Regions from separate parts of the Mycobacterium sp. NGS58 genome, predicted to be linked through region 2. Evidence: predicted binding sites of a transcription regulator. Region 2 holds the regulator's gene; the other holds the start of a gene.
What was found. Region 2 encodes LexA, which represses DNA repair genes until DNA is damaged. Its sites were predicted from a motif close to CGAACANNTGTTCG; they were not measured.
Positions count from the first base shown of each region.

Region 1: a site for LexA is predicted at 1,569-1,582, ahead of AC5Y4H_RS22515 (HNH endonuclease signature motif containing protein). Genes of this name have one in related genera too.

Region 1 covers NZ_JCALCO010000028.1:55,904-60,112, forward strand. The annotation lists gene AC5Y4H_RS22510 (SDR family NAD(P)-dependent oxidoreductase) at 1-128, shown strand, start outside; gene AC5Y4H_RS22515 (HNH endonuclease signature motif containing protein) at 175-1,542, opposite strand; gene AC5Y4H_RS22520 (DUF4129 domain-containing protein) at 1,730-2,674, shown strand; gene AC5Y4H_RS22525 (hypothetical protein) at 2,671-3,153, shown strand; gene AC5Y4H_RS22530 (AAA family ATPase) at 3,173-4,153, shown strand; gene AC5Y4H_RS22535 (DUF58 domain-containing protein) at 4,150-4,209, shown strand, end outside.
Region 2 covers NZ_JCALCO010000008.1:67,638-71,846, reverse strand. The annotation lists gene AC5Y4H_RS10025 (LGFP repeat-containing protein) at 1-1,413, shown strand, start outside; gene lexA (transcriptional repressor LexA) at 1,429-2,127, opposite strand; gene AC5Y4H_RS10015 (LysM peptidoglycan-binding domain-containing protein) at 2,421-2,915, shown strand; gene nrdR (transcriptional regulator NrdR) at 3,064-3,528, shown strand; gene AC5Y4H_RS10005 (peroxynitrite isomerase) at 3,578-4,063, shown strand; gene AC5Y4H_RS10000 (PhzF family phenazine biosynthesis protein) at 4,087-4,209, opposite strand, start outside.

The sequences.
Region 1 (4,209 bases), on a different contig from region 2:
CGTCGGAGGACGAATTCGCTCGCGCCGCGGTCGAATTGGCTCTGGTCGATCCCGCCAAGGTCACCGGGCGCACCATCGGTCACCTCCAAGTTCTCGACGGCAGCTTTCGTCCCTTCGCGGTGGACTAGGCGGGCGCGGTCGCAATCACCGCGTTGATGACCCGACACCTCAACATCATTCACCTCCGGGCGGGTCAGGATCGCCGCGCAGGAGCTCGTCGGGATGATGAGCGTGGTTGACGACGGGCGGTCCTGTGCCATCGGTCCAGCCGAGTCGCCCGTTGCCGGTGACGACGGTGCGCCATTCGCCCCTGCCCACCGCGCCGTGATCCGAACCGCAGGCGAAGAACAGGTTGTCCGCGTCGGTCGGGCCGTCGTCTGCCCATTCGCACGCATGGTGCACCTCGCAGTGATAGCCGGGCTCCAGGCAATTAGGGTGGGTGCAACCGCGGTCCCGGGCGTAGCAGATGAGTCGTTGATCCGCGGTGGCGATGCGTTTCTGCCGGCCCAGGTACAAAGGCCGGCCGGTGTGCTCGTCGAACACGGCGAGGTAGTGAATTGCGTTGGCGGCCATCCGAATCAGATCCGGCATCGGCAGTCGTGAACCGCCGCCGGTCTGCGCCGGCGCGGGCATCTGGATTGACGAGTCGCGCGCGGCGCGCGCCGCCTGATCGAGTTCGGCCAGCGTGGTGGTGGCGACCACGGTGACGGGATGGCCGCGGTGCATCCCGAGACCGCCTGAGGCGATCGCGGTCCCGAGCCCGAGCTTGAGGGCGTCGTGGCAGCGTTGGGCCGGTGTACGGTCGTCGCGCGCTTCGGGATCGCTGTCGGGGGTCTGATGGCGGCCGGGTCGCACCGCCGCTTCCAGGGCCTCGAGGTAGGCCCTGGCCTCGGGATCCAGTAGACCGGTGAGGCGCGACATCCCGTCGGGCCCTTGCGGGCTCAGGCGTATGCCGCGACGGCGGGCCCGATCGGCATCGGTGAAACGACCATCGGGATTGAGATAGTCCGCGATTCTGTGGCCCAGCCTGGTGACCACGGCGGCGTCGAGCCTGGTCGCGTGCTGCACCAGTGTGCGCTCCGCGTCGGCCGCATCACAGGGGGAGACGGTGGACGGCAACGCGTCGATCGCGGTACACACGGCGCGGATATGGTCCTCGCCGACCGAGCCCGCCTCGACCGCCGCGGCCAACGCCGGTAGCTCGGGTGGCAGTGCTGCGCCGGTCAGCGAACGTCGTGGTCGGAGGCGGGTCGCGAGCCTGAAGCGACGCGTGACTTCTCTGGGCGGGACGCGAAGCCGCGCCCACAACGTGGCGCGCACCGCGGGAACGCACCCGATCTCGTCCGCCGGGTCGGCGATTTGCCCGAAGACCCTGTACATCATGCCTCGATTGAGGCGCTCCTGGGTTTCCAGGCGGGCGGCGAATTCAACGCGAAAGGCGCTGCCGACCATGTCCGACGGCGTCTGGCGTAGCACCTCGTGGGCCGCATCGATTGCGTCGAGCGCGGAGCCCACTCGTTCCCGCGCCTGTTCCGCACTGATGAAAAGACTCACGCAGTCCACGGTATCGAACATAGGTTCGAGCGCCAGCGAGCCTTACGAACTTGTGGATGAACTCCCGACTGTGGATACGGGGTACGCCGGGTCCTGGCCCTGGGGTCGCCTGACGTGCAACTATGAGAAAAGCCAGTGCCGCAACAACCAATCGAGTGGCGTGCCAATGCCTGGTATGGACAAGCCGACAGGGCGGGTCGTCGCCCTGATCGTTCTGCTGCTCGTGGTGGCTGCCGCCCTGCGCGGCTACCTTCCCACTCGGCATGACGCGGCCCGCAGCGAATCGGGCGGCCGGGCGGCGCTGGCTTTCGTGGTTGCGATTCTCGCCGTGGCGCTTGCGCTGATCGCGGTCGCCGTGGTCGCGCGCCTGCGAGACCCTCGAGCCGCCGCGCCGAGTGCCGGCCGGCTGTCCGACATGCTGGGCACCGGCAAGGGACGACCGAGCTGGCGCGTGCTGTTGATCGGGCTCGCCGTGATCATGGCGTGGCTGCTGATCGTGATGTTGCTGGTCCGCTTCCTGCCCCACGGCGTCGCTCCCGGCCCGTCCCAGGCCGACAGCGGCGGGGCACCGTCGACGCAGCCGCCCGCACAGCCACCGCCGCAGCATCCGCACCGCCCTCGCGACGCCTCGCAGAACATGCTGGGCATCCTGCTCGCGTGCACAGTCGCCATGCTGGTGATGTTCGTCGTCGGGACCGTCGCGTCGGCGCGTCGGCGCTGGCGTCCTGCGGCTCCGGTCATCGCCGACGACGAGCCGGCCGAATCCCCTACGCCCCCCGCGCGTTCGGAGTCGCTGGCGCGAGCGGCCGAACGAGGACTGGCCGAGATGACCGACCTGAGTCGGGAGCCGCGAGAGGCGATCATCGCCTGCTACGCCGCGATGGAACGCGAACTCGCACAGGTTCCCGGCGCAGTTCCCCAGGAATTCGACACCCCGACCGAGGTGCTGGCCCGCGCGGTCGAACACCACGCCCTGCACGCCGACAACGCCGTCCAATTGGTGAATCTCTTCGCCGAGGCGCGGTTCAGCCCCCACGTGATGAACGAGGGCCACCGCGACATCGCGGTGCGCGCCCTTCGATTGGTCCTCGACGAGCTGGGCTCACGGAGTGCGGCATGAAAAAGATTATCTCCCTAGGTGTTTGCCTCGTCGTCGGCATAGAACTGTTGGCACTGACGCAGCACGATCGACGGTGGGTACTGGCTGCCTCGGGTCTGGGGCTGGCGTTGGTGCTGCTCAGCCTCCGCCGCGCCCTGGCGCGCGGATTCGATGCCGACGCGGAACCGGATGCCGACGATCTCGGGGATTCGTTGCGCCGCTGGCTGTCCACCACCGAGACGACGATTCGGTGGTCGGATTCCACCCGGGCCGACTGGGACCGCCATCTGCGCCCGATGCTCGCGCGCCGTTACGAGATGACAACCGGCCAAAGGCAGTCCAAGGACCCTGTGTCCTTCCATGCCACCGGGCGCATCCTCTTCGGCCCGGAACTGTGGGAATGGGTCAACCCGAACAACGTCATTCGCACCGGTGACCGTCAACCGGGCCCGGGCCGTGCGGCGCTGCAAGAGATTCTGCAAAAGCTGGAGCAGGTATGACAGGAGGCGCGATCCCAACATGACGCTGCCGGCCGCGACCACGACCGCCCACTGCGAGGCGATTCTCGACGAGATAGAGCGCGTAGTGGTGGGTAAGCGCTCCGCACTGCGGCTCATCCTCACCGCGGTCCTCGCGCGCGGCCACATCCTCATCGAAGACCTGCCTGGCCTGGGCAAGACGCTGATCGCGAGATCCTTTGCCGCCGCGCTAGGGCTGCAATTCACCCGGGTGCAGTTCACGCCCGATCTGTTGCCGGCCGACCTGCTCGGCTCGACGATCTACGACATGCAATCCGGCCGCTTCGCTTTCCGGGCCGGCCCCATCTTCACCAACTTGCTCCTGGCCGACGAGATCAATCGCACACCGCCGAAAACCCAGGCGGCGCTGCTGGAGGCGATGGCCGAAGGCCAGGTCAGCATCGACGGTGAAACGCACCAACTGCCAAGGCCTTTCATCGTGCTGGCCACCGACAACCCGATCGAGTACGAGGGCACGTATCCGCTACCCGAGGCGCAACTCGACCGGTTCGCGATCCGGCTGGAACTGCGGTATCTCAACGAGCGCGACGAGACCTCGATGTTGCGCCGCCGCCTCGAACGGGGTTCGGCGGAACCAACGGTCAACCAAGTCGTGGACGCGCACGATCTGCTGGCGATGCGTGAATCGGTCGAGCAGGTGACGGTGCACGAAGACGTCCTGCACTATGTGGTGTCGCTCGCCAATGCGACGCGACACCATCCGCAGGTTGCGGTGGGGGCCAGCCCGCGCGCCGAACTCGACCTCGTGCAACTCGCCCGCGCCCGCGCGCTGCTGCTCGGCCGCGACTACGTCATCCCCGAGGATGTGAAGGCGCTGGCCATCGCCGCCGTGTCACACCGGATCACTCTGCGCCCGGAGATGTGGGTACGAAAGATCCAGGGCGCCGACGTGATTGGAGAGCTGCTGCACCGCCTGCCGGTGCCGCGAACCGGCGCTGGCGCCGGAGAGAGCCCGGCGTGACGTCCAGCGTGGAGGTTGAGTTCCGCTGGCGCGCATCGGGATTGACCCTGGCGATC
Region 2 (4,209 bases):
AACGCCCTCAAGAGCGACATCCTGGCCAAGTACGAGTCACTGGGCGGGCCGGTCGGCAGCGACCTGGGATTCCCCACCACCAACGAAACCGACGGCAACATCGGGCGTTCCAGCCGCATCGCCACCTTCTCCGCGGCCGACAAGCCGGTCATCTTCTGGACGCCCGACCACGGCGCCTTCGTTGTGCGTGGGGCGATGAAGGTTGCGTGGGACAAGCTGCGCGCTCCGGCCGGCAAACTCGGTGCCCCGGTCGGCGACCAGGCCGTGACCGGCGACGTGGTCTCCCAGCAGTTCACCGGCGGCAAGATTTCGTGGAACCGGGCGAAGAACACGTTCAGCACGGAACCGTCCAACCTGGCGCCGCTGCTGTCCGGCCTGCAGGTGTCGGGTCAGGACCAGCCGAGCAATTCGGCCATGCCGGCGCATGCCAAGAAGTCCGCCTGGCACTGGTGGTGGCTGGTGGCCGCCATTCCGGTGGTGGCGCTGCTCGTGCTGTTGGCGTGGTTACTGTTCGTTTCCCGGCGGCGCCGGCCCGTCCACGACGAGGCCGCGGCCTACGCGCCGGGCCGCCGGGGGGACTTCGGCTACGACCCCGACGATCGCTGGGGGCACGACGACGCTGACGTCAGCGCGGACTCGTTCGGGCTCGGCGCGACGCACCAGCCTGAACCGGAACCGGACGCCGGGCGGGTCAGCTGGCAACGTCAGCGTCCTGCCGAAAGCGACTACGGGTTCGAGGAGGAAGACCCCGACGCGGTGGACACCGACTCGATCCCGGTCGTCTCCGGGGAGATGCTGGCAGAGGCCGACTATTCCGAGGCCGGGGCCGACTACACGGACTACACCGACGCCGTCCCCGAGGTTGCCGAGCCCGAGACGGCGGACGACGCCGCCTACGCCGACGCGGACGGCCCCGACGCGGCTTATGTGGCGGAGACGTATCCGTACGACGAGTCTCCCGACGTCGCCGTTCCCAGCACCCCGCCGGAAGGCGACGCCGTGGACGGCGCCCTGGAAACCGCTGAGCCGGAAGACGAATACCTTGACCTCGCCGCGCCGGAACCGGATGTCGAACCGGCAGCGGACACCGCGACGGAAGCCGACGTGGCGGACACCGCGGTGGGAGCCGCCGTGGTCGCCGATGCGGTCGAGGCCGGGCGTCCGGCACGAAGCGGCCGGCACGCCGCGGACGACGCCTCGGAGAACGGCCTGGCTGGACCGGACGGGCGACCGACGATCCACCTGCCGCTCGATGACCCGTACCAGGCGCCCGACGGATACCCCATCAAGGCCAGTGCTCGCTACGGCTTGTACTACCTGCCGGGCAGCGATCTGTATCAGGACACGCTCGCCGAACTCTGGTTTTCGAGCGAAGAGGTCGCGCAGGCCAACGGCTTCACCAGGGCTGACTGACTCAGCCCGCGCGCGTCAGACCTTGCGGATGACGGTGACGACCTTGCCCAGCACGCTCGCATCGTTGCCCGGGATGGGATCGAACGCGGGGTTGTGCGGCATCAGCCACACCTGACCGCCGGCGCGCTTGAACGTCTTGACCGTGGCTTCGCCGTCCAGCATCGCCGCGACGATGTCGCCGTTGTCGGCGACGTTCTGCTGACGGACCACCACCCAGTCGCCGTCGCAGATCGCGGCATCGACCATCGAGTCGCCGACGACCTTGAGCAGGAAGAGCGTGCCTTCACCGACCAATTCGCGCGGCAGGGGAAAGACGTCCTCGACGGCCTCTTCGGCCAGGATGGGTCCGCCGGCCGCGATGCGCCCGAGCACTGGGACGAACGTCGGCTCCGGCAAGGCGTCCGAGCCGGCCACCTCGGTGGCGGGCGCCGCCACGTCGTCGTCGGCCCCGCGGACATCGACGGCTCGCGGACGGTTCGGGTCGCGGCGCAGGTACCCCTTGCGCTCGAGGGTGCGCAGCTGGTGCGCGACCGATGACGTCGACGTCAGACCGACTGCGTCGCCGATCTCCCGGATGCTCGGCGGGTAGCCGCGGCTCGTGACCGAGGCGCGGATGACATTCAGAATGGTGCGCTGCCGTTCGGTCAGCGAGGAATCCACGGAGTGCAGCCGACCCTCGGGGCCGGCCGATGAAATGTCGTTGCTGTCGCCCATGGCACTGAATGTAGCCGCACCGCGAACGAGAATCAAACATGTGTTCGAGTGGCGTGTCGCGTCGTTCGGCCGCTCGGCGGAAAGCGTCCGAATTCGCGCGAATCACAAATGTGTAACTCTTCGAGATATCGGGTATTTGTGTCCTCGTGACAGTGGTAGAGGCCGACGAACTTGTCGGTGGTGTGATCTAGCGTTTGCTCGTGCGACACGCTTCGCTCAAATGTTCGGATTCGAACATACAGGCGATTACTGTCGAACACACGAGCGAGAGCTAGTTGACCGGAGGAAAGAAGATGACAGTCATCCACACGCCAGCGCCGCGGACCAGCAGTCTTCGGCGCCCGATCAATGGACCCGTCCAGGGGGCTCGCTACGGACGGGACGGGCTGGCCCGGTCCCGCCGGCCCGTGCCGTCGCGGCCGGCGGGCGCCGCCACGCGCTACTACGGCACCGGGGTGGCAATGTCGGTCGCTCCGCACCGCAGGCGCGCCACTACCTGGGCGTCGACGATTGGGCTGGCGCTGGCCGCCGGCGCAATCACGCTGTGGCTGGGCCTCGTCGCAAACGTCGGTCAGGTGCTCAACGGCGATTCCACGAACTCGGCGGCCCACGTTCCCGACCGGCTCGCCGTCGTCCGTGTCGACGCGGGGGAGTCGCTGCAGGATTTCGCGCACCGGGTGGCGCCCGGCGCGCCGACCATCCAGGTCGCCGACCGCATCCGCGAACTCAACGATCTTCGCTCGCCCAACCTGATGGCGGGCCAGACCCTCATCGCCCCGGTCGGCTGAGCACCGTTGTGCAGAAACCGCTTTGGGCCGACAGTTGCTGACGCCGGCGGTGACCCCACACGCCCGGCGGCTCCATTAGCAGTGCTGGTCAGCGCGCGGGTACGCTCAAGGTCCTGCGGTACCTTGTCGGCGCGATGAAGGAGCGGTCATGCATTGTCCGTTCTGCCGCCATCCCGATTCGCGGGTGATCGACTCGCGCGAGACCGATGAAGGCCAGGCCATCCGCCGCCGCCGCTCCTGTCCCGAATGCGGACGACGTTTCACCACCGTGGAGACTGCGGTCCTGGCGGTGGTCAAGCGCAGCGGCGTCACCGAACCGTTCAGCAGGGAGAAGGTCATCAGCGGCGTCCGCCGGGCCTGCCAGGGACGTCAGGTCGACGACGATGCGCTGAACCTGCTGGCCCAACAGGTCGAAGACACCGTCCGTGCCGCGGGCTCGCCGGAGATACCCAGTCACGAGGTCGGTTTGGCCATTCTCGGGCCCCTGCGCGACCTGGACGAAGTCGCCTACTTGCGGTTCGCCTCCGTGTACCGGTCGTTCGAGTCCGCGGACGATTTCGAACGCGAGATCCAGGCCCTGCGCGATCACCGCGGAGTGGCAGCCCCAGGCTGACGCCGCCGGCCGTCCCGGCCCGCATCGTCACCGGGCTAGGCTCGCTCTCATGCCCATTGACTTGCATCCCGACCTTGCGGCGCTGGCCCCGCTCCTTGGGACCTGGTCCGGCAAGGGAGCGGGTAAATACCCGACCATCCCGCCCTTCGACTATCTCGAAGAAGTCGTGTTCGCCCACGTCGGCAAGCCCTTTCTGAGCTACGGCCAGAAAACCAAGGCGGTAGCCGACGGCAAGCCGTTGCACGCCGAAACCGGTTTTCTTCGGGTGCCACAGCCCGGTCACATCGAACTGGTTCTGGCGCACCCCAGCGGTATCACCGAAATCGAGGTCGGCACCTACTCGGTCACCGGTGACCTCATCGAAATGCAGATGTCGACCACGGCGGTGGGGTTGACGCCCACCGCCAAAGAGGTGACCGCGCTCGGCCGTTCGTTCCGCATCGACGGCGACGAGCTCTCCTACACGGTGCAGATGGGTGCGGTTGGGCAGCCGCTGCAGGACCACCTCGCCGCCGTGTTACACCGGCAGCGCTAAAGCACCCGCCCGGCGGGGCGTCGTCAGTCGAGTTGTCTCACACCGTCGTTGACGACCCGCCCGGTTACGGCGACCCAGCCCTCGGCGCTCCACCTCGTGTCGATCACGGAGCCCTTGCCCTGAATGATCCGCAGGCTCTGGCTCAG